DNA from 4 places in the Polycladomyces subterraneus genome. Region 1 is predicted to be linked to each of the others. Evidence: riboswitches for the same ligand, from Rfam matches in the RefSeq annotation. Region 1 holds a riboswitch; each other region holds the start of a gene.
What was found. A riboswitch is a leader RNA that binds a small molecule or an ion and turns the genes downstream of it on or off. The one in region 1 is predicted to bind S-adenosylmethionine.

Region 1 (7,547 bases):
GGTGATGTTGGATCTCGGTCCATCGATCAAATACACCACCCGCACGGTCAACCAGATTATCAGCGAAGGATTTCCCGCATCCGCCCAGTTGGGGGTGCAAGCGATCATCCTGTCGCTGATTCTCGGTTTGTTGTTGGGTGCGATCGCTGCGCTCCGGCAAAACCGTATCCCGGATTATACGGCTACCTTGATCGCCGTATTGGGCGTATCGGTTCCCAGCTTCGTCCTGGCGCCGATTCTGCAAAAATATCTGGGGCTGGAGTGGGAACTGCTCCCGATCGCGACTTGGGATGGGTTTGAATACAGCATCATGCCGACGATCGCGTTGGCCGTACTGCCGTTGGCGATGGTGACGCGGCTGATGCGTTCCAGCATGCTGGAAGTGCTGAGTCAGGATTACATCCGAACCGCTCGTTCCAAGGGATTGTCACCGAGCCGCGTCATCGTTCGCCATACCTTGCGCAATGCGATCCTGCCGGTGGTGACCATCATGGGGCCGCTGACCGCAGGCATTTTGACCGGAAGTTTCGTCATAGAGAAGATCTTTTCGATCCCCGGCATTGGGAAATATTTCGTCGATAGCGTGACCAACCGCGATTACCCGGTGATCATGGGGATCACGATCTTCTATTCCGCTATCCTCATCTTGATGAACTTTCTCGTGGATTTGATTTATGGTTGGGTTGATCCACGGATCAAAGTCGGACACAAGGAGGCGAGCTGAGATGGCGATTCCGGCACAACGTTTTGAACGGGTACCCAAACGGTCACTGGAGGCGGAAAGGATCAAACGGCCCAGCGTCAACTATACCCAAGACGTCTGGCGACGGCTGAAACAAAACAAACTGGCGATGGCCGGACTGGTGACGATCATTCTGCTTGCGGTCATGTCGATCATTGGTCCGCATTTATCTTCCTATTCGTACTATGAGCAGGATTTGAACGGAAAAAATATGGAGCCTTCAAGCGAGCACTGGTTTGGCACCGACGATCTGGGCAGGGATGTCTTTGTCCGCACTTGGTACGGTGGACGCATTTCACTGGAGATCGGACTGGCCGCCGCCCTGATCGATTTGTGCATCGGCGTGTTGTACGGCGGCATTGCCGGTTATCGCGGTGGCAAGGTGGACGAAGTGATGATGCGGATCGTGGACATTTTGTGGGGGTTGCCGTATCTGCTCACCGTCGTGTTGCTTCTGGTTGTGCTGGAGCCGGGTTTGGGCACGATCATCATCGCGTTGACCGCCACAGGGTGGCTCAATATGGCACGGCTGGTACGGGGACAGGTACTGCAGTTGAAACAACAGGAGTTCGTGCTGGCCGCACGCACCCTGGGAGCCGATACCAAGCGCCTCCTGTTCAAACATTTGATTCCCAACGCCATGGGTCCCATCATTGTCATGCTGACGTTTACGGTGCCCAATGCCATTTTCGCCGAAGCGTTCCTCAGCTTTCTGGGATTGGGCGTGCAGGCACCGCAAGCCAGTTGGGGAACGATGATCAACGACTCGTTGGTCGTGATCTTTTCGGAAGATTGGTGGCGGCTGTTTTTCCCCGCCTTTTTCCTCAGCTTGACGATGCTGGCCTTCAACGTGTTCGGTGACGGTCTACGTGACGCACTTGATCCCAAGATGCGGAAATGAGGTGGTTTCAACGTGGCATTGTTGGAGATTCGCGATTTGCACGTGTCGTTTCACACCTATGCAGGAGAAGTTCAAGCGGTCCGCGGTGTCAATCTGACGTTGGAAAAGGGAGAAGCATTGGCCATTGTTGGGGAATCCGGCAGCGGCAAAAGTGTGACGGCCCAGGCGATCATGCGGTTGATCCCGTCGCCGCCCGGCAAAATCAAGCGCGGTGAAATCCTTTTCGACGGGAACGATCTGTTAAAATTGACGGAAAAAGAAATGTTCCGGGTGCGCGGTTCGGAGATCGGGATGATCTTTCAGGACCCGATGACGTCGCTCAACCCGACGATGACGGTGGGCAAGCAGATCATGGAAGGGCTAATTTGGCACCAGCGCATTTCCCCATCCGAAGCGCGCCAACGCGCGGTGGAAATGTTGCGTTTGGTGGGCATTCCCAGCCCTGAAACACGGATCAACAATTATCCGCACGAATTCAGCGGCGGGATGCGGCAACGGGCCATGATCGCCATCGCGTTGGCCTGCAACCCGAAGATTTTGATCGCGGATGAGCCGACAACTGCTTTGGACGTGACCATTCAGGCACAGATCATCGAACTGCTGAAGGAACTGCAAAAGAAAACGGACACCGCTGTTATCTTGATCACCCACGATTTGGGTGTGGTGGCGGAAATGGCGCAACGTGTGGCGGTGATGTACGGGGGTAAGGTGGTGGAGACGGGAACGGTGGAAGAGATCTTCTACCGGCCGCGTCATCCGTACACCTGGGGGCTGTTGGCTTCCATGCCTCGGCTCGATTTGGACCGGAAGCAGGAGTTGAAACCGATCCCCGGGTCCCCGCCGGATCTGTTGGACCCGCCCAAGGGTTGCCCGTTTGCCGATCGTTGTCCGTACACGATGCATATATGCAACGACGAGATGCCCGAAGTTAGTGAGGTATCCCAAACGCATCGCGTCAGCTGCTGGCTGGAACACCCGGAAGCGCCGTCCGTCACGAACGAACCGATCGTGCGCATATCGTCCAAGTAAACATTGACAGAAATTTCGATCCATCGTATCATAACTTCAAATACGAATATCAGGAAACACCTTCTTATCCAGAGTGGCGGAGGGACTGGCCCGATGAAGCCCGGCAACCACCCCGTTTACCCGTGTGTATTGAAAGCACACATTAATCGGCGGGGAATGGTGCCAATTCCTGCAGAACCGACAGGTTCTGAGAGATGAGAAGGGGGACGGACTGCAATGGGATTGGAGCAGACGACACCCTCTTCTGATCGAAGAGGGTGTTTCCTTTTGAAAAAGGAGAGAAAACGCGTGGTAGCCAGCGTCGATACGGTGACAAAGAAAACGGTGGCCGTGGGGCCGGTAGCGTTGGAATGCGGGGAAACACTGCAGGATGTGCACATCGCGGTGGAGACAGTGGGGAGACTGTCGGCGGACCGGGACAACGTCGTTTTAGTTTGTCACGCGTTGACAGGAGATGCGCATGCCGTCGGGGATGAACGGGAACCGGGCTGGTGGGACGGATTGATCGGGCCTGGTCGTTATATTGACACCAACCGGTATTTTGTCGTCACCACCAATGTACTCGGTGGTTGTAATGGCAGTACGGGTCCGTCATCCATCAATCCGGCCACGGGGCGGCCCTATGGTTCGGCTTTTCCCCCGGTCACCATTCGGGATATGGTCCATGTGCAATATCGTACGCTTCAGGAATTGGGCATCGATCGGGTTCATACCATCGTCGGCGGTTCCATGGGGGGAATGCAGGTACTGGAATGGGGCATCTTATACCCTGAAGCGGTGGCGAATCTGATCCCCATCGCCACCACAACCGCGTTGTCCCCCATGGCCATCGCCTACAACGACATCGGACGCCAAGCCATCATGTCCGATCCGGACTGGCAGGGAGGCGATTACTACCCGGGGCCGGGGCCGAAAAAAGGGCTGGCTATCGCCCGGATGGTCGGAATGGTCACCTATCGGACGGACGCATTGTTCCATCAGCGGTTCCAACGCCGTTTGCAGACCGAGGTACCGGAATGGTCCCGGGACGCAACATTTCAAGTGGAAAGCTATCTGCGCTATCAGGGAGAAAAGCTGGTTAACCGGTTTGATGCCAACAGCTATTTATGTCTGCTCAAAGCGATGGACACGCATGATGTGGGCAGGGGACGCGGCGGAATGGCGTCCGCGCTGTCAAAGATCCGCTCTCGCGTGCTGATCATCGGCATTGAGGAGGATCGGTTGTTTCAAATTGAGGAGCAACGGACACTGTTTCGGGAATTACGGGCGCTAGGAAAAGATACGCAACTGTGGGAAATTCAATCCCCGTACGGCCATGATGCGTTTTTGATCGAATATGAAAAGATGGGACCGGCAATCCGGCAGTTTTTGGAGGGGTAGCGATCCGGAAGACGCTGCCCCCTTTCCTTGACGCTGTCGAACAATTGGGAGTACAATAAGGTTGTTCACAAAGTTGAAACCCCTTTCTATCTACTGGACCGCTTGAATCAAGGTACGCAGCATTTGTCGAAACCTTTGGGAAGCGGGTTGACATCACGGTTTGATCGCGCGATCAAAATCCAACTTACAAGGGGTTATTGGAGGGCGCAAGATGAGCAATCACAGCAGTTTCTTCAACCGTCGGCTGCACTCGTTACTGGGTGTCATTCCGGTGGGCTTTTTTTTGGTCGAGCACTTGTTGACGAACTATTTTGCGACCAGAGGCCCCGCTGTTTTCCAAGAAAAAGTGGAGTGGATCTGGAATCTGCCGTTCCTGCTCGCCCTGGAAACGGTGTTTATCTACCTGCCGCTCTTGTATCATGCGCTGTACGGCCTGCACATCGCGTTCCAGGCGAAAAACAACGTGGTGAATCACGGCACGTTCCGCAACTACATGTTCATGTTGCAACGGGTTACCGGTGTCATCACGCTCATTTTCGTGGGATGGCATGTATGGGAATCGCGGATTCAGGTGGCTCTGCACCACTGGACACCGCATGAGTTGACAGTAATGATGCACCAGATCCTCAGCAACAACGTCAATTTTGGATTGTACCTGATTGGGGTTGTCGCTGCTGTCTTCCACTTCAGCAACGGGATTTGGTCGTTTTTGGTCAGCTGGGGCATTACAGTCGGGCCGCGTGCACAGTATGTATCCACTTGGGTATGTGCGGTCATTTTCCTGGTTGTGTCGTACATCGGCATCAGTGCCCTGTTCGCATTCCACAATCCGGAGTTTTTGAACCAGTTGGCGCAGCGTTAAAAGGGGGCATTGTTCAATGAACGAGAAAATCATTATTGTGGGTGGCGGCTTGGCTGGTCTGATGGCTGCCATCAAGACGGCGGAAGCGGGGGCCAATGTCGAGTTGTTCTCGCTCGTACCGGTGAAACGTTCCCACTCGGTATGTGCGCAGGGCGGCATCAACGGTGCGGTCAACACCAAAGGGGAAGGTGACTCGCCGTGGGAACACTTTGACGACACGATCTACGGCGGGGACTTTTTGGCCAACCAACCCCCGGTTAAAGCGATGTGTGAAGCGGCGCCGGGCATCATTTACCTGATGGACCGGATGGGAGTACCGTTCAACCGGACGCCGGAGGGATTGATCGACTTCCGCCGTTTCGGGGGAACCAAACACCACCGTACCGCTTACGCCGGGGCGACTACGGGGCAGCAATTGCTCTATGCGTTGGACGAGCAAGTTCGTCGCTGGGAAGTGGCCGGCCGGGTCACCAAGTACGAGCACTGGGAATTCCTGAAGGTGATCTTGGACGATGAAGGTCGTTGCCGCGGGATCGTGGCGCAAAACTTGCGCAGTCACGAGATCAAGGCCTTCCTGGCTGACGCTGTGATCCTGGCGACGGGCGGCTTGGGCATGATCTTCGGCAAATCGACCAACTCGATGATCAACACCGGTTCGGCGGCAAGCGCGGTGTATCAGCAAGGCGCCTATTACGCCAACGGGGAGTTCATCCAAGTACACCCGACCGCCATCCCAGGCGATGACAAATTGCGCCTAATGTCCGAGTCCGCGCGGGGAGAAGGCGGGCGTGTCTGGACCTATAAAGACGGAAAACCGTGGTACTTCCTCGAGGAAATGTACCCGGCATACGGCAACCTGGTACCGCGGGATATCGCCACGCGTGCCATCTTCAAGGTATGCGTGGACATGAAGCTCGGGATCAACGGGGAAAACATGGTTTACCTCGATCTGTCCCACAAAGATCCCAAAGAGCTGGACATCAAATTGGGTGGTATCATCGAGATTTATGAGAAGTTCATGGGTGAAGACCCGCGCAAAGTGCCGATGAAAATCTTCCCGGCAGTGCACTACTCGATGGGTGGATTGTGGGTCGACTACAATCAGATGACCAACATCCCCGGGTTGTTTGCCGCGGGTGAGTGCGAATATCAGTACCATGGCGCCAACCGTCTCGGGGCCAACTCGCTTCTGTCGTGCATCTTTGGCGGCATGGTGGCCGGACCCAAAGCGATCGAATATGTGCGCGGATTGGAAAAATCGGCGGAAGACCTGCCGTCCACGTTGTATGAGTCCATTGTCAAAGACGAGGAAGCCAAATACGAACAGCTGCTCAAGATGGATGGCACCGAAAACGCCTACAAACTGCATCAGGAGCTGGGTCAATGGATGACCGACAACGTGACGGTCGTTCGGTACAATGACCGCCTGTTGAAAACGGACGAGAAAATTCAAGAGCTGATGGAACGCTATCAAAACATCAATATGAGTGACACCAGCAAATGGAGCAACCAAGCCGTCTCCTTCACCCGCCAGTTGTGGAACATGCTGCAATTGGCCCGGGTGATTACGCTGGGGGCTTACCACCGAAATGAAAGCCGCGGTGCTCACTACAAACCCGAGTTCCCGGATCGGAACGACGAAGAGTGGCTGAAAACGACCAAGGCCAAATTTACCGCGGACGGACCGGCTTTCGAATACGAACCGGTCGACATTTCGTTGATCAAACCGCGTCCGCGCCGGTATGACGTGGCGAAAGAGGAGGCGGCGAAACAATGAGTGAACAACAAACCGTACACCTGATCATCACCCGGCAAGACGGACCTGATTCCAAACCGTATAAGGAAGAGTTCCGCATCCCATACCGGAAAAATATGAACGTCATTTCCGCGTTGATGGAAATCCAGCGCAACCCGGTCAACGCGGATGGCAAGGAAACCACACCAGTCGTGTGGGAATCCAACTGTTTGGAAGAAGTGTGCGGTGCCTGCTCCATGGTGATTAACGGACGTCCCCGACAAGCGTGCACCGCTTTGATCGATCATCTCGAGCAACCGGTACGGATTGAGCCGATGCGCACCTTCCCGGTCGTTCGTGACCTGATCGTGGATCGGAGCCGCATGTTTGACACATTGAAACGGGTGAAAGCGTGGATTCCGATCGACGGTACTTACGATCTGGGGCCGGGACCGCGCATTCCGGAAACGGTACGCCAATGGCGATACGAGCTGTCCAAGTGTATGACGTGCGGGGTTTGTTTGGAGGCTTGCCCCAACGTCAACAGCAGATCCAAGTTTATGGGACCGTTCGTGGCTGGTCAGGTGGCATTGTTTAACTCGCATCCGACGGGCGAGATGAACAAGGACGAACGTCTGGAAGCGCTGATGGGTGAAGGCGGATTGCAGGAATGCGGCAACTCGCAAAACTGTGTGCAATCCTGCCCCAAAGGCATTCCGTTGACTACCGCCATCGCCAAAATGAACCGTGAAGGAACCAAAATGTTGTTCCGCAAATGGTTGTCGGTATAACACGAACACGAAAACTACGAAACCACGGATCCATTCGATCCGTGGTTTTCTTTGTTAGTCGAGGGTGTGATACCAAAAACACCCCTTGACCCGATACAGTCAAGGGG
Region 2 (7,547 bases), on a different contig from region 1:
TCGTCCCGGTACCGAAAGAACAACTGCCGGTTCTTCTGCCCGAAGACGTCGTATTTGACGGCAAACGCAATCCGCTCACCACGTCGGAAACGTTTGTGCACACCGAATGTCCCCGCTGCGGCAAGTCGGCACGCCGGGAGACGGACACGATGGATACGTTTATCGATTCGTCCTGGTATTTCTTCCGGTATACGGATGCGCACAACGAAGACATGCCGTTCGATCCGGACAAGGTGAAGGATTGGCTGCCGGTCGACGAGTATATCGGCGGGATTGAGCACGCTGTGTTGCATCTGTTGTACTCTCGATTCTTCACCAAGGTGCTGTACGATGCCGGGTTGGTGCCAGTGGATGAACCGTTTACAAGCCTGCTGACCCAGGGAATGGTGCTCAAAGACGGAGCAAAAATGTCCAAGTCCAAGGGTAACGTGGTCAGCCCGATGGAGATCGTCGAAAAATACGGGGCGGACACTGCCAGGATGTTTATCCTGTTTGCCGCACCACCGGAGCGTGACTTGGAATGGTCGGATGCCGGGGTGGAAGGCAGCTACCGTTTCTTGAACCGCGTCTGGCGGATGGTGGAGCAGCACGCCTCCCTGTTCGAACAACGCCCCGCACCTGATACGACGAGCAGAGAAGCCCAGGAACTGAACCGGTTGCGTCACCGAACCGTCAAAAAAGTGACGGAAGATGTGAATGAACGTTATCACTTCAACACCGCCATCAGCGCCATCATGGAACTGGTCAACGGTATCTATGCCTATCCGGAGGATGCCGACCGCGGAACACTGGCCGATGCGATTGAGACGGTCGTGCTGTTGTTGGCGCCGTTTGCCCCTCATATCACAGAAGAACTGTGGCAGCGGATGGGCCATCAAGACAGCGTGCATGCCCAGTCGTGGCCGACCTTTGATCCGGCTGCTTTGGTGCAAAACGAAGTGGAGATCGCCGTGCAGATCAACGGTAAGGTGCGGGATAAAGTGGTTGTGCCGGCTGAGGCGGACAAGAGCGAAGTGGAAGCACTGGTCATGAAGCTGGACCGTGTCCAAACACTGTTGGAGGGGAAAACGGTCCGCAAAGTGATCGTCGTACCGCGCAAATTGGTCAACATCGTGGCAAATTGACTCACATGATCGGATGTATCATCGTTTAGCGACTACTCAAGCCCGATAGGAAGGACCGGAACGCGCAGGGATTCCATTGCCGGTCGTGTTGTCGAACCCTGTGCTTCCGGTGCTGGTCGGGCTTGTTTTCTTACCTTCGCTCCGTAGCAACGGTTAGAGTCGCTCGACAGGAAATTCAGATTCGCTCATTTAAAAGTGAAGGGTGTTCGTTTTTCCACGAGCGACCTTTAAGCTTGCCGAAAGGGAAGCGAGAGGGAAAAAGGCTCACCCAGAATCACGATTGTACCGACCACTCTGTCAGCAGTTGCAGACCGCTATGTAACGGGCTTTTTCTTTTTGCATGAGAAAGCGATCCCTTCCACATCCTAAAGGATAGCCGCTGATCAGATCCGAAGATCGGCAATCTGAAGGAAAGGATGTCTGGTACATGCGCCTGGAACCCGATTCGAAATTACCGCCGATCGGAGCGGATGAAGCCCGTGATGCCAAGTTGTCGCAGGAAGGAACGACCTTGGGCAGTGCTGTGGATGAGAACAAAGAAAAAAAAGTGAAAGGTCCCAACCGACCTTCCACTTGAGATGCCGAACCGTTTCAAGCCCGGTCCAGTTGCAGGTGCAACAGTGAACCGGGTCTTTTTGTGAGAGAATCATACAGTAATGCCAATAAATGCTGTTCGTGGTAAAATGAAAACGGCTTAGTCGGGGCATGACATCAAGTGGGAGCGCCATTCGAAGAGTTGATGAGACAGTGGAGCTGGGCGTTGTCCAAAACGGAACCGGACCTCGGACGGTTGATGTTTCGGCATTGCTTCGCTTTCAAGTAAAAAGGAGTCTCAAAGATTTTTCTCAGCGCGTTGGAACGATTGCTGCACTTTGCGGAGGTCTTCGGAAAATTTCATGTGCGTCAGTTGGAAAAGGCGGGTGAAATAGGGGATGAAGGCCTCATCCAAAAGATACAGTCCCTCGCGCGTGATCCCGCCGGGAACGGCCACCCGATCCTGGAGGGATTGCAGTGTGAACCCGTTTTCTGTCAGCAATTTTCCCGTACCGACGATCATCTGTTCCACTAAGGAGGTGGCGGTTTCTTCAGGAAGTCCGGTCACTTTGATGGCGGCTTGGATCCATTGCTCCAAGATGTTGGCAAGAAACGCAGGACCACAGCTGGCTAAATCGGAAGCGGCGCGCGTATGGGCTTCGTCGATGTACAGCGGTTCGCTGATGCAGGAGAACAGCTGGTATAACCACTGGGTGTCTTCATCCGAAAAACGGGTTCCGGGTATCAACAGAGAGTTACCCGACAATGAGGCATGACAAATACTAGGGATTACTTTGGCGATTTTCGCGTCCAAATGCTCTTCCAAATCGCGAATCATCACCGGACTGGTGATGGAGATGACATAGTGGTCCGGTCGGACAACATCCTGTATCTCATCCAACACATGTCGAAAATCTCCCGGTTTGACGCAGAGAAAGATACAATCCGCCTTTTTGGCCGTTTCCCGATTGTGATCGGCCACGTGAATGCCAGGGCAATCCAGAGCCAGCCGTTCCGCTTTGTCGCGTGTACGGTTGGAAACGATGATACGATCGGGTTGCATGGCGTAAGATTGGACAAACGCGAGAACCAGGTTGCTTCCCATGCTCCCCGTCCCGATGAAGCCGAATTTCATCACAATACCCTCCCCATCCGCATGACGCTGGCCGTTTCTCCTTAACCCTATGCAGGAACGGGGAGGATTATGAGGAAAGGGAGAGTAAGGGTGTGGGAGGACAAGTGGTACTACCGAATCAATAAGTGGGCGATGGCGACAGGGATGCTGGCGCTGGTGGTGATCGGACTCATCGTGTTGTTGATCAGCCATCGGGAAGAGACTGCACCGGTTCCAACCCTGCCTGCCTATAAACCGGCCCTACCGGCAACACCGTCTGCCGGGAATAGGGAAAAAGCCACTGAGGTTGTCGTTGACGTCAAGGGGGCGGTCAACCGCCCGGGTGTTTACAAGTTATCCAGCAGTTCGCGTGTGCAGGACGCGATGCTACATGCAGGCGGTGCGGCACCGTCAGCGGATGTGAATCGGGTTAACCTGGCTCAGCCGTTGGCTGACGGGATGGTGGTCTATATCCCGCGAAAAGGGGAACAGGGACCTCCTCCCGTGGCCGGTGCAACCGGGTCGGTCCCAGATGGCGGGACGCAGTCAGGCACCACGGCTAACGGTGGCAAAATTTCGCTCAACTCTGCCACAGCGGAACAGCTCGATCAGCTGGATGGAATTGGCCCGTCCAAAGCGGCGGCTATCATACGTTATCGTGAGGAGCATGGTCCTTTTCGCTCGGTGGACGAGCTGGCTAACGTTCCGGGGATCGGGGAGAAAACACTGAAAAAGTTTCGCGATCGGTTGACTGTGCCGTGATTTGAGCCATCATTTTAACTTAAACCCCCTCGTAGTCCGAGGGGGTTCTTATTTCATATATCAAACAGACATCACTTTCCGGATCTTGGCCAGTGCCCAATCCAGCTCCTCTTGGGTAATCGTGAGCGGCGGAGCGAAACGGATGGTGTTTTCGTGCGTCTCTTTGCACAACAACCCTTCTTCAGCCAGACGCTCGCAGTGCGGACGGGCCGGTTCAAACAATTCCATCCCGATGAAGAGGCCTTTGCCGCGGATTTCCTTGATGATCGGATTATGGATTTTTTTCAGCTCGGCCATGAAATATTCGCCCAATTCACGCGAGCGCTGAGGCAAGTTTTCTTCCACCAGCACATCCAGTGCAGCCACGGAGACAGCGCAGGCCAACGGGTTGCCGCCGAAGGTGGAACCGTGGGAGCCCGGTTCAAATACTCCCATCACTTCCTTATCACCGGCTACGGCGGAGATCGGCATCACGCCGCCGCCCAACGCTTTCCCCATCACATACAGATCCGGCCGAACATCTTCCCAGTCGCAGGCGAACAGTTGGCCGGTTCGCCCGAAGCCGGTTTGGATCTCGTCGGCGATGAACAGGACGTTGTGCTCTTTACATACTTGGTAAGCTTCACGCAAATATCCTTCCGGCGGCACGATAACGCCCGCTTCTCCTTGGATCGGCTCTACCAGGAAGGCGGCGGTGTTGGGCGTGATGGCTGCTTTCAGCGCTTCAACATCACCGTACGGAATGATTTTGAAGCCAGGGGTCAACGGGCCGAATCCGCGTTTGTACTCGTCGCTGGACGAGAGAGAGACCGCGGTGATGGTCCGTCCGTGGAAGTTGTTTTCACAGACGATGATTTCCGCTTGGTTTTCCGGCACTTTCTTCACGTCATAGGCCCAGCGCCGGGCTGCTTTGAGGGCGGTTTCCACCGCTTCGGCACCGGTATTCATCGGCAGGATCATCTCTTTGCCTGTCAATTGAGCCACTTTTTCGTAAAAAAGTCCCAGCTGATCATTGTGGAAAGCACGAGATGTCAAGGTAACTTTATCCGCTTGTTCTTTCAGCGCCGCGATCAGACGGGGATGGCGGTGTCCGTGATTCAATGCCGAATAGGCGCTCAGCATGTCCATGTACTTGTTGCCGTCGGCATCCTCCACCCAAACACCTTCCGCCTTGGAAATCACGATCGGCAGGGGATGGTAGTTCCTCGCGCCGTATTTTTCCGTCAATTCGATCAATGATTGGTTCCGTGACATGATGGCCTCCTTGATGATGCATCAATTTGATGTATGGACGCATATTCACACGTCCTGAGCCGAAAATGAGCAATCTATCACCATTGTAGATGGAATTTGGAATGGAATCAATGGCCGAACATTTCTTCAAAAAGCGGTTGACGGCAGCATGAGAGACCGGTATAATGAAAAACAAGTTTTCTGATTGTCGACACAATTGAATCGGATTTGGAATCTCTTATCGAGAGTGGTGGAGGGACTGGCCCGATGAAACCCGGCAACCCCGGTCTGTACGAACCGGAAGGTGCCAATTCCTGCGGAAACCGACGCCAACGGTTTCCGAGAGATAAGAGAGGAGAGCTGGCGTAACCAGAGCCTCTTCTCTTATCGGAGAAGAGGCTTTTTTATTCCACTGTTGTAGGCTGGTGTCACAAACGGGAAGGCGGCTTTAATGGGCGAGCGCCCTTGAGCGTGTGGTTGCAAGAGTGAGAGGGATCTAAATTCCTAATCATTCAATCTCTTCCGAAAGGATGATGGTGATGAGCGAATCGCAACAATACGGTCTGGAAACGTTGGCGGTCCACGGTGGCCAAGAGCCGGACCCGGTGACCAATGCCCGAGCGGTACCGATTTACCAGACCACTTCCTATGTATTCAACGATACGGAACATGCGGCTAATTTGTTTGCGTTGAAAGAATTCGGTAATATCTACACCCGCATCATGAACCCGACACAAGATGTGTTTGAAAAGCGGGTGGCTGCGCTGGAAGGGGGCGTCGGTGCGCTGGCGACGAGTTCTGGTCAGGCGGCAATCACCTACTCCATCCTAAACATCGCCAAAGCCGGGGACGAAATCGTCTCATCCAGCAGTTTGTATGGCGGCACATACAACCTGTTTCAACACACCTTGCCCAAGCTGGGGATCACCGTGCGGTTCGTCGATCCTTCTGATCCGGAAAATTTCAAAAAGGCGATCAATGAAAAGACACGGGCCGTCTTTGCGGAAATCATCGGCAATCCCAAAATGGATGTGCTGGATGTGGAAGCCGTGGCCAAAGTGGCCCATGATGCCGGTTTGCCGCTGATTGTGGACAACACGTTTGCCACGCCGTACTTGTGCCGGCCGATCGAGTTCGGGGCAGATATCGTGGTGCACTCAGCCACCAAATTCATTGGAGGACACGGCACCAGCATTGGTGGGGTGATTGTGGATTCGGGCAAATTCGATTGGACCAACGGCAAGTTCCCGGAATTGACCGAACCGGACCCGAGTTATCACGGGGTTTCCTACACCGAAGCGGTCGGGCCGCTGGCCTACATCATCAAGGCTCGGGTTCAACTGTTGCGGGACACCGGCGCTGCCATCTCTCCGTTCAATGCGTTTTTGTTCTTGCAGGGGTTGGAAACGTTGCATCTGCGAATGGAACGGCACAGCGAAAACGCGCTTCGGGTCGCCCGGTTCCTCCAGGAACACGAACTGGTGGAATGGGTAAGCCATCCGGGATTGGAAGGCCATCCGTCGTACGAAAAAGCGAAAAAATACCTGCCCAAAGGGCAAGGTGCCATTTTCACGTTCGGTATCAAGGGCGGTTTGGAAGCAGGCAAAAAACTCATCGAAAACTTGCGCCTCTTTTCTCACCTGGCCAACGTGGGTGACGCCAAATCCCTCGTGATCCATCCGGCCAGCACCACGCACCAGCAATTGACGGAGGAAGAACAGTTGGCCGCAGGTGTAACACCGGAACTGGTCCGCTTGTCCGTAGGGATTGAGTCGGTGGACGACTTGATCGCAGATCTGGATCAGGCATTGAAGAAAAGTCAACAAGTCATCACGGCCTGATACATCGGGACCATTCGAAACAAATGGTGATGAAGGCTGAAAGCCTGTCTCACAAGTAAATCCCGTCATGGATCGATCCTGGGGAAGGGTTGGCCTGACAATCGAGAGCTGGCTCATACGATGTTGTCGCTGGGATACAGAGAGACGGGACGGTGATTCGGGCGAAGCTCTGATGATGGGATGAAACAGGGGACGTGTTTTCCGGCCGGGACTATCGAGGAAAGCACGTCTCCATCTGTGTAAACGAAATGACCAAAAAAGACTTTCCGTACGGTTTTTGGAATAGGGGGCAATGGCATGCGGATTGAGACACAACTGGCCCAATTGGGTTCCAACAAAGAGACCAAAACCGGGGCGATCAGTTATCCGGTGTATTATTCGACAACCTATCGGCATGCGGGATTGGGAGAAAGCACGGGATACGATTACACTCGGACCGCCAACCCGACAAGGGCGGTGTTGGAAGAAGCGATCGCCCGACTGGAGGGTGGAACAGCTGGATTCGCCTGCAGCTCGGGGATGGCCGCCGTACAAACGGTCATGGGACTATTCGCACGAGGGGATCACTTGATTGTTTCGCTCGATTTGTATGGGGGGACGTACCGGCTGTTTGAATCGTTAATGACACGGTATGGTCTTTCTTTCAGTTATGTCGATTTCCGCCGTCTGGACGAAGTGAAAGCAGCCATCCGTCCGGAAACGCGCGCCTTTTTCGTTGAGACACCCACCAATCCCCTGTTGCAGGTAACCGATTTACATGCTGTCTGTGAAATCGCGCGATGTCATGGGTTGATTACGATTGTCGACAACACGTTTATGACGCCGTATTTTCAGCGTCCGATCGAGTGCGGGGCGGATATCGTCATTCACAGCGCAACCAAATATTTAGGCGGACACAATGATGTATTGGCTGGCCTGATTGTGACCAAGGGTGAAGAT
Region 3 (7,547 bases), on a different contig from region 1:
GGCGTGGGGTTGGAACCGGATGATCCCGAGGAAGGCAAGTACGGCCGGGATCCGGATGGCAAGATAAACGGAATGATCTACGAAAACGCATCACGCCCGTTCTTCGCGGCCATACCCGAACCGACGGCCGAACAAAAGCGCTCCTATATCCGTGAGGCGGTGAAAGAGGCGCTGGCCCTCGGGTTGACTGCGGCCCATACGGAAGATTTGCGTGTGATGGGCAGTGTGCGTGAACTGTTGCGGGAATATCGCGGTCTGGTTGAAGCAGGGGTGTGGTTCCGCACGCATCATTTGCTTTATCATCCTCATTTGGATGAAGCGGTGGAACTGGGACTTCAAGCAGGGACGGGGGATGAATGGACTGATGTGGGCGCGGTTAAGATCTTTGCAGATGGTGCGATCGGGGCACGAACCGCCTGGTTGTCGGAGCCTTATGCGGATGCGCCGGAGACTGCAGGCGAACCGGTTCACTCGGATGACGAATTGGCAGGATGGGTGAGCAGGGCACGCGAAGCCGGCTTTCCTGTCGCCATCCATGCGATCGGAGACCGGGCCGCCGAACAAGTGATCAACACTTGGGAGCGTCATCCCTCGCCAAAGGAAACGCGATATCGGGACCGGTTGATCCATGTCCAGGTGCTTCGTCCTGATTTGTTGGCACGGATGAGTGAATTATCATTCGTCGCGGACATCCAACCGCGGTTTGTGGCCAGCGATTTTCCCTGGGTGCAGGACCGTCTGGGAACGGAACGTCTCCCGTATGCTTATGCGTGGAAATCATTGCTCGACGCGGGTGTTGTGTGCGCCGGTGGGAGCGATGCACCGATCGAACCCTTGAATCCGTTACTGGGAATCCATGCCGCAGTCACCCGTCGGCATCCGGAGGAGTTTCCCCACCCGGGATATGGTCCCGAACAAAGACTCACCGTCAAGGAAGCATTGCGTTTGTGGACGGCAGGAAGCGCTTATGCCGAAGGAAAGGAAATGGAACGGGGTTCGATCACACCGGGGAAGTGGGCTGACTTCACTGTGTTGGACCGTACACTTTCGGATACGGAACCGGACGAAATCCTGCAGGCGCGGGTGATTATGACTGTGGTAAACGGAAAGGTGGCATACCAGGGGAATAAGGATGTATGACGGCGAAGCGTGAGACTGCTGAAAAAAAGTGGCCTACCATCGTGATGTTGGGTGAGCTATTTTCCCTCTCACTCCTCTTTCGGCAAGCTCAAAGGTGGCTCGTGGGTAAACGGTCACCCTTTGTTGGAGGAGCTCCGTATTTCCCGTTGAGCGACTCAAGCCGTCGCTACGGAGCGGAGACGGGAAATCGGAACACGCAGACTTTGTCAACAACTTGAATCGTTCTTTTCACCTTCGCTTTCACATAGAATAACCGCGAGGTGATTGCATGCCGGTTCGAGCCAATAGTGAAGAAGTGAAATTGTTGGCGCGTCTGATGCGGGCGGAGGCGGAAGGGGACGGCAAGATGGCCATGATGTTGGTCGGCAATGTCGGCGTCAACCGGGTAATTGGCGATTGTCTGGATTTTGAGGGTCTCCGGTCGATCAAGGCGATGGTGTTCCAATCGCCCGGAGGCTTTGAAGCCGTGCAGCGGCCGTACTTTTATCAAGCGGCCAGAGATCGAGACATTCGTCTGGCCCGCAGGGTTATCCGGGGCGAGCGATACGATCCGGCTTCCTATGCGCTGTGGTTTTTCAAACCGGTCGGTCCATGTCCCCCGCAATGGTTCAACCAGACCCATAGCGGTCGGTACAAAAGCCATTGCTTTTACATCCCCCAACCCGCGTCGTGTCCGGATGTATACTGAGGAAGGAGGAAAAGCGGTGTATTGGCCTTATTACAATCCATACGGAAACGGTTCCCTGTCGGTTCAAGGATGGGATGACGCATCGGTATCACAGCAAAGACAACGTGTGTATTCGGAAGACCTGCTCAGCCGAAACATCGGGAAAACGGTGACGGTATATCTAACTTTTGAAAACAATACCCAATGGAATGCGAAGCAATTCACTGGCACTCTGCGTGGCGTCGGCCGGGATTTTATCGTGGTCCGCGACAGGCAAACCGGTAAGGATCACATGTTTCTCAACATCAATATCGATTATGTGGTGTTTGACGATCGGCCCGCCACTTTGGCCGGTGAATAGGCAAAAAAAGGCGGCCCGATCAGGTGGGCCGACTTTGATGATGCGGAGTCCGTTTTCCGGTACTGCCAGGGGAAACGGATTTTTTTTTGCAGTTCACTCTAAAACGTAAGCCAGTGCGTCCAGTGCTTGGTCCACCGTTTCCACGGTCACTTGCGCCCGTTGGGACAGTTCTTTCAACGGATGATGCAAGCTTTCGGGGCGAACCAAAATGAGCGGTTTTCCCATCTGGATGGCCATGGCAGCGTCCATCGCTGTGTTCCATTGCCGGTATTTCTCACCAAACAGCGCGATGACCACATCCGCTTTTTGCATCCAGATCCGCGTCCGCAGGTTGTTCAGTTCGGATGCGGCATGATCCCGATACACTGCGTTGGGCTGTTTCCCTTTGATGAGTTCGCCGATCGCGTCCGAGCGGTCGTGATCTTCCTGCGGCCCTTTAAAGATAATCGGCAAGCCGCGCTCTTCCGCTTTTTTTCGCAGTTGTTCGCGCCAGTCGTCATGAATTTGTCCCGCCAGATAGACCAAGAGTTCCAATTTTCATCTCCTCCTTTTGAGGTCGTGTCTTGATCCATATCGTGTGTACTGCCTTGACGTCATTGTAGTAGATCCTCTCCTATTGTATCAAAAAGCGATAAAATGCAGTGCCCACCTTCCGTACGCTCGGAGTTTTCTCACAGGTAGTCTGTTTGCCACTAAAAAAATATTTTTGAAAACGGGTTGACAATAACGGCGAATCGGAGTATCATGACAACAAATCGCCTTAGTTTACTAATCTGAGTGGTTAACTCGGTTTTAATAATATTCCTGCTTACCCATCCAGAGAGGTGGAGGGACTCGGCCCTATGAAGCCTCGGCAACCAGTTTCGACCCTCATGGGCGGAACCCGGTGCCAATTCCGGAGAGAACCGCGCGTTCTCGAAGATGGGGAGAAAAAGGCGTTATCGAGACAAACCGCCCCTTTTCTCCCGCCGGGAAAAGGGGTTTTTTACATCAAAGGGGGAGCGATCATGGCGCGACAGCAACAGTGGAAATGGGCGAAAGATGTTGACCGTCTGAACGAAGTGGAGAAGTTGAAATTGGAGAAAGACGGTCTGGATGTTATTCCCGATATCGAGAAATACGCCCAAACCGGGTTTGAGTCGATCCCGGAGGAGGAATTCGCCCGTTTCAAATGGGCGGGATTGTACTTGCAACGGCCCAAATCTGACGGTTATTTCATGATGCGGGTGCGGATTCCGACGGGGATATTGAATTCCCGGCAGGTGCGTGTGTTGGCCGAAGTGGCTCGCGATTACGGCCGGGGTCTCATCGACGTGACCACACGGCAGGCGGTGCAGTATCACTGGCTTCGAATCGAGAATATCCCGGACATTTTCCGGCGGTTGAAGGAAGTGGGTTTGTACTCGTACGAGGCATGCGGCGACTGTCCGCGCAATATTGTCGGCAATCCGTTGGCAGGAATCGATCCGTATGAGTTGATCGATACGCGTCCGATCGTAGCCGAACTGGAAAAGACGTTCTTGCTGAACAAAGAATTTTCCAATTTGCCCCGTAAATACAAAATCTCTGTCTCCGCCAACATTCACAATGCGGGGCACGCACAAATCAACGATGTCGCCTTTACTCCCGCGATCAAGGAGATTGACGGAGAAAGGGTAGTCGGATTCCACGTGTGGGTGGGCGGCGGATTGTCCAACCGACCGCATCTGGCTCAGCAGTTGGATATCTTTGTTCGCCCGGAACAGGTGGTGGATGTGGCAGTCGGTATCACCAAAGTGTTCCGGGATTACGGTTATCGTGAAAAGCGGCACCGTGCTCGTCTGAAATTCTTGGTCGCCGATTGGGGACCGGAGAAGTTTTTGGAGGTATTGACTGAACTGATCGGTCCCTATCCGTCGCGCGGGGAAGATCAGCTGAAGGAGTGGAACGGTGGGTACTTCACGGGTGTACATCCGCAAAAACAAGAAGGGCTGTGCTACGTGGGGCTCAATATTCCTGTTGGCCGGACGTCCGCGGAAGAGTTTTTCCAACTGGCCGATCTTGCCGATCAATACGGCTCTGGCTCCGTGCGCACGGTGAACACCCAAAACGTCATCATTCCCGACGTACCGCGGGAGCGGGTGGACGATCTGTTGAAAGAACCATTGTTGGAACGGCTGACACCCTACCCGAAAACATTTGTAGGACATGCCATTTCCTGCACCGGTAAAGAATTCTGCAACTTGGCGCTGACCGAAACCAAACAGTTGATGTACCGGACCGTGCAATATCTGGACTCCCGTATCGACCTGGATGTGCCGATCCGTTTGCATGTGAATGGTTGCCCCAATTCCTGCGGACAGCAACAAATTGCCGACATCGGGCTGTTGGGCGGCAAATTGAAAACGCCAGCAGGTATGGTAGAGGCATACACCGTGTCGGTTGGCGGACATCTGAACGGGAAAGGCCGCTTCAACACCCAGCTCAAGGGTCGGGTGGAAGCAAATGATGTTCCGCGCGTGTTGGAATCGTTGGTACTGTTTTACAAAAATGAACGGCAACCCGGTGAATCGTTTGCCGATTTTGTGGATCGCGTAGGGGTGGCCGCCTTCCAGGAGCGACTGGACGAAGCGCTGGCGAAGGCGGGAACGAAATGAGTGTGCGTAAGACAAAGCAGCGGAATGACAGTTTGGATCCCTCCCTGTTTCTATACCGGTTGTCGGTTGTGACGGAAGATGGGGAAACTCATACGATCGTCGTGTTGGCAGAAGACGACGAAACGGCCTTTAGTGCTGCCGAAAAGGAATGGGAACGGAATTTTCTCGTTCCGCCAAAAGTTGCGGAATGGGCGTTGGAGGAAAAGCGCCGGGTAAAATCGGGAAGCGGCTATGTGGTCAGCGGAATTGAACCGGAAAATTCGTCTGATGTGTGACCAATTGCGCCCCGATTGAATATGCATTGTGCAGGAGGGAACATCAATGGGCAATCAAACAGTACAGACGGAAGAAAAAGTGTGGTCACCGGAAGCGTGCAAAGCGGCGGCGGAGGAATTACGGAATTCTCATCCTTCAGACATTCTGGCATGGGCCGTTCAGCAGTTCGGCCCGTCGGATTTGACGTTGGCGTGCAGCTTCGGTTATGAAGACGTGGCGCTCGTGGACATGTTGGTCAAAGTAAACCCCGATGTGGATATTTTCTACTTGGACACCAGTCTCTTGTTCCGGGAAACTTACGAAACCCGGGATCGTCTGGCGGAGAAGTATCAAAAGGATTTCATCCGTGTTGCCACAGATCTAACGCTGGAACAACAGGCGCGGGAATGGGGGGATCAGTTGTGGGCACGCGATCCCAACCAGTGTTGTTACCTTCGGAAAGTGGCACCGCTTGAAAAGCAGTTGAACTCCTACCGTGCGTGGATTACCGGTATCCGACGGGAGCAGTCACCCACCCGTGCCAATGCCGAAGTGGTGGAATGGGACGCCAAGTTCCAATTGGTCAAGATTAATCCGTTGGTATTTTGGTCTTCCGAGCAAGTGTGGTCATACATCAAAGAAAACGAGGTGCCATACAATCCGCTTCATGATCGCCAATACCCCAGCATCGGCTGCGAACCGTGCACCCGGCCGGTCAAACCGGGAGAAGATCCGCGAGCTGGTCGCTGGGCGGGATTTATGAAAACGGAGTGCGGATTGCATAAGTAAAATGTTGGAGATCGGTATTATCTTCACGGGTTTTTTGGTGGGCACGTTGGTGGGGCTGACAGGGATGGGCGGGGGGTTGCTCATGACCCCGCTCCTCATTTTGTTGTACGGCTTTTCTCCCACGATGGCGGTAGGAACCGATTTGGTTTATTCCGCCGTAACCAAGGCAGTCGGAACATTGCAGCACATCCGACAACGTACGTGGAACAAGCAGATAGTGTTTCAGTTGATGAAAGGCAGTGTCCCAGGTGGAATCATAGGGGTTCTCGCCATCCGTGTACTGGATCACTTCTCTCTGTCCGTGGAGGATGTATTGGGTCATTTGTTGGGCATCACGTTTATCCTGGTGGCACTGTTGATGGGCTGGCGATTGATACAAAAGCGTCGCCAGAACCGAACGTTCCGCTCATTGTGGCAGATGCCGCTGGGCGTATTGGGCTTGGTGGGCGGTTTTCTGGTCGGCCTCACATCCGTGGGAAGTGGGTCAATGTTTATGGCCTTTTTGCTGGCCACGACTGCGCTTCCCTCTCCGGTGATGGTGGGAACCGACGTGGTTCATGCCTTCTTTTTGACACTGACCACAGGCGTTGTACACGCATCTTTCGGTCATGTGGACTGGCCGTTTGTGATGTATCTATTGATCGGATCCATCCCAGGCATACTCATCGGTGGTCGGTTTACGCTGAAATTGCCCGATTTCGCGTTACGGATCGGGTTGATTGTAGTGTTGTTTTTGACAGGTGTCAAGTTGGTGTGAGAGGAGTGGAAAAATGGGAGAAACCATCGCACCGCACGGCGGCGTGTTGATTGATCGCGTTGTCGTCGGAGAAGAAAAAGAAGAATGGATTCAGCGAGCGGAGAAGTTGCCGAGAATCGAAGTGACCGGGGTGACCCTGTCCGATTTGGAGTGTATCGCAACCGGCATTTTCTCTCCGCTGACCGGTTTCTTAAACGAAGAGGATTACCTTTCCGTACGGGATACAATGCGGTTGACGGACGGTACGGTGTGGAGTCTGCCGATTACGCTTCCGTTACCGGATGAGGTGCAAAAAACGGTCAAACCGGGTGACACGGTGGCGCTTGTCCATCAGGGCGTCGTGTATGCCGTGATGGAAGTGGAGTCCGTCTATGGTGTCGACCAGAAAAAAGAGGCACGCGAGGTGTTCCGTACCGAAGATGAGCAACATCCGGGTGTGGCCCGACTTTACCGTTCACCGGCGGTGTATGCGGGCGGCCCGATTCGGTTGCTCCGCCGCCCAGATCACGGTCCATTCGCTCAATATTTCCATGATCCCCGTACTGTCCGTGCCGCTTTCCAGGAGCGCGGCTGGCAGCGGGTGGTCGGGTTTCAAACGAGGAATCCCGTGCACCGGGCGCATGAATACATCCAGAAGGCAGCGCTGGAGACGGTAGATGGCTTGTTCCTCAATCCATTGGTCGGTGAGACCAAGTCGGACGATATTCCAGCAGATGTACGCATTCGCAGTTACGAAGTGATTCTAAAAGAGTATTATCCCAAAGATCGGGTGTATTTTGCGGCATTTCCGGCAGCCATGCGCTATGCCGGACCGCGTGAGGCTATTTTCCACGCTATCGCTCGTAAAAACTTCGGTTGCACTCATTTCATCGTGGGGCGCGATCATGCGGGTGTAGGTGACTATTACGGCACCTATGACGCACAAAAGATTTTCCTCGAGTT
Region 4 (7,547 bases), on a different contig from region 1:
ATGGAGTCACGCCGTTGACCAAGGCGTCTACAATGGGGGTGGCATCCCCGAAGGCCCGATGGTGGCCATCGCCAAAGCCGGGAAAGGAAAGGCAGCTTTCATCGGCGATTCGTCTCCCGTGGAAGACGATACGCCCAAATATCGGAATGAAGAGACGGGTGCACCCAAAAAAACGCATGATGGTTTCCACGAACAGGACGATGCCGTCTTGTTGGTCAATCTGGTGAATTGGTTGGCCAAAAAGGAATCCTATACCCGTCTTTCGGAAGTACCGGGATTGAAATTGGATCAACCAACCCGTTTGTATGAATGGGAACAACCGGCCAAGAGTACCGAACCGGAGAAGGAGCCATGGGCGCCTCCCGACAACGGATACAAATGGTGGGATCCCTCCACCTTCAAACCGGGCTCCTACGGCGCAGGTTCGAGTAAACCCGCTCCGCCCTCCGGGGATATCCGGTACATATCAGAACATCCCAACCCGATTCCCGCCGGAAAAACGGTGACGATCCGTGTGATGGCTGACGGGATGCAGCCGGGCACAACACTCGACGGATACCGACTCGGCCTCTATTTGGAAGGCGGGAAACAAGTGGCCAAGTTCCGCAACGCAGACGGTTCCTGGCCGAGTACTTACGGTTACAGCGCCCCGTTCCAACTGAAGTCGGACAGCAAAGGACATGCCGAAATGGCCTTGACCGCACAAATCGACCCGGGGGCGAAAGGCACCGCATATATCCGGTTGAAACAGGATAAAGACACCCGATTGACGGAGAAGCTGGAGATTCGGTAAGAAAACGATAAAAAGTGGACAAGCGACCCGTATTGGAAAGTCACATCCAAATGCGGGCCGCTTGCCTACCCTCGCAAATACGTTCCGGAGTCGCTTGGACGGGCGACAGCGATCACTTTTCACCATTTCCAAATTTGAATGTTTTACTACGGATCACTTTTTTTTGGAGCCAGACAGGGTACACACCGTTTCCACATGGGCGGTTTGGGGGAACATATCAACCGGAACCAACCGTTTCAGCTCGTACCCCCCTTGCAGCAATTGCTCACAATCTTTGGCCAGAGTGGACGGATTACAGGACACGTACACCAGCCGCGGCACGTGCACTTCCCTTAGCATATCGATCAACGGCTGACCTAGACCAGTCCGCGGTGGGTCGACCACAACCACATCGGGCCGTAACCCCGCTTTGACCCACCGGGGCAACAAATCTTCCGCTCGACCGACATGATACTCGGCGTGGCCGATCCCGTTCCGTTTCGCGTTACGTCGGGCATCCTCAACCGCTGAAGGGATTGTGTCCATCCCGATGATGCGGGCGGCACGATCCGCCAACCACAAACCGATGGTCCCTACCCCGCAATAGGCGTCGATGACGGTTTCTTTCCCCGTCAGCGCGGCGGCTTCCTTCACCAAGTCGTACAATTTCACGGTCTGGATCGGGTTGAGCTGGAAAAACGCCGTAGCCGATAACGCGTACACTTTTTCATTCAGTCGCTCATCCACTGTTTCCTTGCCCCACAAAATGCGCGTTTTCTCACCAAAGACAAGAGAGGTGCGTTTCGGGTTGACGTTGAGCACGATGCTTTTCACCTGCGGCAAGCGACGAACCAGACGCATCACCAGCTCTCGTTCTCGCGGCAATTCGTCGGTACGGCACACCAGCACCAATTGGGCTTCTTCCGTCTGAAACCCAAAGCGGACCACCAAATGGCGCAACACACCCGTATGTTTCTTTTCATCGTAGATGGGAATGCCAAGCTCCTCCACCGTTTTGCGCGCTGTTTCCAGAATGCGGTTGGTCTCGGGATGCTGTACCCCGCACTCCCTCATGTCGACCAACCGATGGGAACGGGCCGAATACATGCCCATCAACACCTTTTGCCCCCGTAATTGCACAGGCAGTTGGGCCTTGTTGCGGTATCGCCACGGTTCGTCCATCCCCACCATCTCTTCGATCGGCAATTTCCGCAAGGAAGTGTAACGGGCAAACGCTTCTTCCACCAATTCCTTTTTCAGCTTCAACTGCATCGGATAATCGATATGCTGTAGTTGGCACCCCCCGCAATCGGCATAAACCGGACACGGCGGTTGAATCCGGTGAGGAGATCGCTTCAGAATCCGAAGCAGACGGGCTTTGGCAAACCGTCGTTCCACGCTTTCCACACGGGCCACCACTACCTCACCCGGAATGGCCCCGTCGACGAACACCACTTGTTTTTGATAAAATCCGACTCCCTCCCCGTTGATGCCCAAACGACGGATCGGGAGCTGGATGGTTTCCCCCTTTTTCAGGCGAATCATCGTTTCGTTCTTTTTCATCATTCATACCTTCCTACCCGAGATCGGACGATATCCCCCTCATTGTACCCGAATTTCCCGGACACCAAAAACCGCCTTCCCGCAAAACGCAGGAAGGCGGTCAGGTTGATGTCAAATTTCACGAGCTCCGATCCCCCATCTCCGCTCCGCCCAGGTCAGCGCAGGACGTGGGCAAAGTACGCTTTGCTTTGAGGAAATTGCCCGCAATTTCAATCTTGCGCTTCCCGAGTCTTCGCTCAGTCAGGGCTTAGGTCTTCGCTCGCCTGGAAAAACATTGCTTCCTTACGGAATGACAAGACACGTTATAGACTAAAACATCGGACCCGCTCCCAAAAGCGTCTTCACTCCACATCAGTTGACGGAACCCGCACTCACCACTTCTTTTTCTTCTTGCGCCACAGAGGCCGCCAACACCGGGCGGGTAATGATCCGTTTGACGGACACTTCCCATTCCGCCGGTAGAACTGAAGCCAGCCGCGGCTCCCAGTTGCGAACGAGGAAAGCGGCATGGCTCCGTCCATGATCCGGATAAATGACTGCATCCAGCACTTGGATGCCTGTATCGACGAGCTCCGATTTCCACTTGTCCGCCGTGTCGGCAGCCAATACTTCCTCCGTCTCGATCAGGAGGAACTGGACACCGCTTTCTTCACCCGCCGGCAAAATCATCGGTCGACGAAGGGAGGCAGCGCGCAAAGCAGGCAGTCGGTACACATTACACAAATCTTCCACCACCGCACTGCCGGTGGGTTGTTCACCCGCACCTTGACCCACCAGTGTCACATCTTGCACAACATCGCCTTCCACATGGATGGCGTTGTAAACGCCGCGAACCCCGGAAAGCGGATGGGAAAGCGGCACCAGGGTGGGCGCTACTTGCAATGCTACCGGTCCTTCTTCACCGTATTGTTCAGCTTGGGCGAGCAATTTGATCGAATATCCCAGTCGACGGGCAATCTCCAATTCGGCGACCGTGATGTCCGTGATCCCTTTCCGCGGGATGTCATCCACCGCCACATCCACCCCGAAAGCCAACCGGCAGAGAATCGCCAGTTTGTGAGCCGAATCGAAGCCTTCGACGTCTGCAGTCGGATCGGCTTCAGCGTATCCTTTTTCCTGCGCCTCCGCAAGAACAGAGTCAAACGAACGTCCATGTTCAGTCATTTGCGTCAAAATATAATTACAGGTACCGTTGACAATCCCGGAAACCTTATGAATGCGGTTCGCTTTCAACAAATGCTGCAAGGTACCCAAAACGGGGATGCCGCCGCCCACACTGGCTTCATACAACAATTGAACGCCCTTTTCACGCGCCAGCTGCTCCAGCTCCACCCCGTGTTTGGCGATTAGCTCCTTATTGGCGGTCACAACGTGACATCCCGCTTCGATCGCTTTCACCACATAGGTGAGCGTGGGTTCAATTCCGCCCATCGCTTCAATCACCACCTGCACCCCCGCTTCCAATACATCCTCAAAGCGGGTGGTCAGGAGATGTTTCACGCCTTCCACCTTTCGTTTCTTGGTTAAATCCCGCACCAGAATGCGGCGGACTTCAAACAGCGTGCCCGTTTTGCGTGCAATCACGTCCTGATTGGACTGGAGCATTTTGTATGTTCCCGTTCCCACCGTTCCCAGTCCCAACAACGCAACATCGACACGCTTCATCGCCTGCTCCCCCCTTTAAAAATTCAAAACCCTCTTCCAAAGATAAGAAGAGGGGACATGTATCCACGCCACCCTGCTCCTTATCTCTCAGCACCCGAAGGTACTGCAGGAATTGGCACCTTATGCCCGTACCCTGCCTACAACGCAGGGGCCGAACATGGTTGCCGGGCTTCATCGGGCCAGTCCCTCCGCCTCTCTCGATAACGAGTCAGTGGTTGATCCCTATTTAATTAGTCACTATTATCCAACAAAAAAAATACGTTTGTCAAACCCTTTTTTTTGAACAATATCGAACAGACATCGTCATTACGGCGAAATTTGTCCGTTCCCAGTAGAAAAATGTCCGGTTCCACGGGAAACCGGACATCAATCATGCCGCGCCACGATGCGGTTGCGAAGAACGCCCAAGCGCTCCACTTCCAGCTCTATCACATCATCCGGTTCCAACCAACGATGCACCTCTGTACCCAGCTCCAAAATACACCCGGTTCCGACTGTGCCGGACCCGATTACGTCTCCAGGATACAAAAAAACATCCTGAGAAGCTCGCTCGATCATTTCCGCAAAGGAAAAGTGCAAATCCCGGAGATTGCCGCGGGACAATTCAACCCCGTTGACCCGGGCAGTCATCGCCAAATCCCAATGATCACCGGTTCTTCGGTCTTCCAGCTCATCCAAGGTGACCAACCACGGTCCCAACGAAGTGGCAAAATCTTTCCCTTTGGCCGGTCCCAAACCCACTTTCATTTCCTCAAGCTGAACATCCCGTGCGCTCCAATCGTTGAGAATGCACAATCCCGCGATATATTCCCTTGCTGAGTCTCGGGGGATATTGCGTCCCTTTTTCCCGATGATACATGCCACTTCCAACTCATAATCCAAACATTGGGTGTTTTTCGGGCGGTATACTGGTTGCTCATGTCCCACTATAGTCTGATGATTGGAAAAATAAAAAACAGGAAAATAATACCATTCAGAAATCATATCGAGGCCGCGTCGTGCCCGCGCCGTTTTGACATGCTGTTCAAACGCGTAGAAATCACGAAAGCTGGGCGGTCTGGGCACCGGCGGAAGCAAACGGACTTCCGCAAGCGACAATGCCACCGGTTCACCCTCCACTTTCACTTGATCAGGATGTGTACCCCGGCAAGCATCGATCACCTGACGCAACAATGAAAGGCCATCCGCCCCTGTTTCCAGGAACGCAACCATATCTGTCGGGATCGCACGGGGAAACGGCATTCCCTTTTCCAACATGGCCCATTCCTGTGCAAAACCGATATCCCAAACATACCCATCCTGCACCCAACCGATCCGGGCATCGCCATGCTCTTCCGCCCGGATGTTCAACACGTCTTCTTTGATCACATAGGTTACCAAACGCATCCAACCACTCCTCTCCTCCCAGCATATGCATCAAAAGCAGGTGCTTGCAAGCCTTTTTGCGGGAAGATCATCGCAACACCCGGTGACGTGCCGGTTGCAAAACTTCATCAGCGATTCGATCAGCCGCATTTCCGGATGCCAGATTCGACATGACTCGGGCAATGTGTTCCCGACGGGCCGGTGACTCCAACCAACGCTTCATCTGTTGTGTCAATCGACCGAACTGAACCGTTTCCGCCACTCGATGGCGCAATAGGTATCTCCGGTTCGCCTCTTCCTGCCCCGGCAATGCGTTCAACAGTAACAGGGGTAAACGTTTGACCATCGCTTCCGTTATGGTGAGTCCACCCGGCTTGGTGATCAACAGGTCTGCAGCATCCATGAACAAGGGGACATCGGGTTGGAATCCCTCTACGCGAATGTGGGGTGGCAGAGAATGACGGGTCAGCTCATACATCAGGGCTTCATTTTTCCCTGTCAGCACCACGACTTGACAAATGGGGCCTGCTTTCTCCAATTCCCGTACGGTTTCGCGGACGGGCCCCATCCCTTCCCCGCCGCCCATCACCAATACTACCGGACGTTCCGGACTCAATCCCAACAAACGTCGCGCTTCCTGCTTCGACACGTTTTGGAGAAATTCCCTTTTCACGGGAATACCTGTCTCGACAATCCTGGTGGCAGATTGCCACAAACGGCGTTGCGCCTGTGGAGGAACAGAAATTCCGCTGGCCGTGCACAACACATCAGGTGCGCCCGACAGCCAAATGGGATGAATTTCATAATCGGTTACCACGCAGAATGAAGGGATGCGACGCCAGTGGGAAGACAACCACATCAATGCGAACGGATGAGTCGCTACCACCTTTGTTGGACGGAATTGAGATAGTCGCCGTACTAATTGGCGCCGGATCATCCACCCCGCCCGCTTGATCGCTTCCCCGGAAACATAACGAAACCAACGGGACTGATGTGTCCAATCATACAGATAGTGATACACTGACGGAAACCGGTTCAACATACGGTGATACCCGGTTTGGAGGAGAGGATGTGCCTTCGTCGGTATCCAGTCCAACAAATCAACGTACATCACTCGTGCGTTTCGCTGTTCCATCACATGTAACAATGCTTGTGCCGCCGAGTTGTGCCCGGCACCAAATCCCATCGACAGTAGCAATACACGTTCCATTTGGCGCCCTCCTCAATCCCACTCCTCTATCATTATGACAAAAACGACCCAATCCGTCTCCTTTCTTATCAATATCTCGCGAAAAATTGATCAATCTTTTACAATGATGAAACAGGTTGGTGGTCCAAATGGGCCGTGAGACTGCTGACAACATGTTTTGGCCACCTGCGATTCCGGGTGTGCCGATTTCCCTCTCGCTCCTGAATCACTGCGCTCAAAGGTCACGCGTGAGAAATCGGATCCCTCGGACATTGTCGACAACCTGACGACCCAAATGAACCGTGGTCTAGGGCTGGGATCGTTGACGCGCCAGCTGCTCCTGCGCCAGTTTGACCATTTCCCGTACCATGTGGCCACCGATGGTGCCGCCGATTTTTCCGGCATCGGACGTTTTCAAATCTCCGTTGTCACCGGGTTTAAGGGGTACGCCGACTTGCTTGGCCACTTCCATTTTGACCTGGTCGGGCGACAGCGGTCCTACACCCAATTCTTTGCTCATCACTTGGGCTTTCAAGCGCGCCAGGGCCGGCCGCGACTCGGGCACCAACAATCGCCTGCGCCGTTTTCGAGCCATGTTTCCACCCCCTGCGAATAGTTTCCCATCAAGAGAAACAAATGATGTGGTGGACAATAAAAGGAAAAAACCGCCCATTTGGGCGGTCGTCCATGATGAGGGTTGAGAGGGGGATTGGGCATTTTTTCTGTTCCATTGTACTTAGATGCATTTGGCCAAATCGCGTGCTTGTTGGATGGCTTTTTGCTTGATTTCTTCGGCTTTGTCCGGGAATTGCGCCATACCTTCGGCAATGACAGATTCCACGGATTCCACACCCAGGAATGACAACACGGCACGGATATAACGGTCGCCGAACTCAAAGTCCTTGGTCGGGCCTTCGGAGTAGATGCCGCCACGCGCTTGGATGTGGACAGCTTTTTTCCCTTTCAGCAGACCGACTGCACCGTTTTCGGTGT

Region 2: another riboswitch for S-adenosylmethionine. It lies ahead of NWF35_RS12820 (homocysteine synthase); the one in region 1 lies ahead of metX (homoserine O-acetyltransferase MetX).
Region 3: another riboswitch for S-adenosylmethionine. It lies ahead of NWF35_RS07500 (nitrite/sulfite reductase); the one in region 1 lies ahead of metX (homoserine O-acetyltransferase MetX).
Region 4: another riboswitch for S-adenosylmethionine. It lies ahead of NWF35_RS07445 (homoserine dehydrogenase); the one in region 1 lies ahead of metX (homoserine O-acetyltransferase MetX).

Annotation. Positions count from the first base shown of each region.
Region 1 covers NZ_JANRHH010000012.1:20,475-28,021, forward strand. Annotated here, with positions in the region: gene NWF35_RS01620 (ABC transporter permease) at 1-724, shown strand, start outside; gene NWF35_RS01625 (ABC transporter permease) at 726-1,643, shown strand; gene NWF35_RS01630 (ABC transporter ATP-binding protein) at 1,656-2,672, shown strand; SAM riboswitch class I at 2,734-2,873, shown strand; gene metX (homoserine O-acetyltransferase MetX) at 2,889-4,052, shown strand; gene NWF35_RS01640 (succinate dehydrogenase cytochrome b558 subunit) at 4,264-4,914, shown strand; gene sdhA (succinate dehydrogenase flavoprotein subunit) at 4,931-6,691, shown strand; gene sdhB (succinate dehydrogenase iron-sulfur subunit) at 6,688-7,440, shown strand.
Region 2 covers NZ_JANRHH010000047.1:7,312-14,858, forward strand. Annotated here, with positions in the region: gene leuS (leucine--tRNA ligase) at 1-1,124, shown strand, start outside; gene NWF35_RS12800 (hypothetical protein) at 1,552-1,701, shown strand; gene comER (late competence protein ComER) at 1,957-2,793, opposite strand; gene NWF35_RS12810 (helix-hairpin-helix domain-containing protein) at 2,884-3,534, shown strand; gene NWF35_RS12815 (ornithine--oxo-acid transaminase) at 3,595-4,788, opposite strand; SAM riboswitch class I at 5,003-5,120, shown strand; gene NWF35_RS12820 (homocysteine synthase) at 5,307-6,608, shown strand; gene NWF35_RS12825 (aminotransferase class I/II-fold pyridoxal phosphate-dependent enzyme) at 6,906-7,547, shown strand, end outside.
Region 3 covers NZ_JANRHH010000031.1:93,439-100,985, forward strand. Annotated here, with positions in the region: gene NWF35_RS07480 (amidohydrolase) at 1-1,140, shown strand, start outside; gene NWF35_RS07485 (cell wall hydrolase) at 1,409-1,828, shown strand; gene NWF35_RS07490 (spore coat protein GerQ) at 1,845-2,168, shown strand; gene NWF35_RS07495 (YtoQ family protein) at 2,262-2,702, opposite strand; SAM riboswitch class I at 2,978-3,096, shown strand; gene NWF35_RS07500 (nitrite/sulfite reductase) at 3,176-4,804, shown strand; gene NWF35_RS07505 (DUF3906 family protein) at 4,801-5,079, shown strand; gene NWF35_RS07510 (phosphoadenylyl-sulfate reductase) at 5,126-5,848, shown strand; gene NWF35_RS07515 (sulfite exporter TauE/SafE family protein) at 5,850-6,605, shown strand; gene sat (sulfate adenylyltransferase) at 6,619-7,547, shown strand, end outside.
Region 4 covers NZ_JANRHH010000031.1:79,760-87,306, reverse strand. Annotated here, with positions in the region: gene NWF35_RS07455 (DNA-binding protein) at 1-793, shown strand, start outside; gene rlmD (23S rRNA (uracil(1939)-C(5))-methyltransferase RlmD) at 947-2,335, opposite strand; gene NWF35_RS07445 (homoserine dehydrogenase) at 2,687-4,000, opposite strand; SAM riboswitch class I at 4,078-4,207, opposite strand; gene NWF35_RS07440 (fumarylacetoacetate hydrolase family protein) at 4,367-5,257, opposite strand; gene NWF35_RS07435 (MGDG synthase family glycosyltransferase) at 5,454-6,575, opposite strand; gene NWF35_RS07430 (alpha/beta-type small acid-soluble spore protein) at 6,862-7,149, opposite strand; gene NWF35_RS07425 (FMN-dependent NADH-azoreductase) at 7,291-7,547, opposite strand, start outside.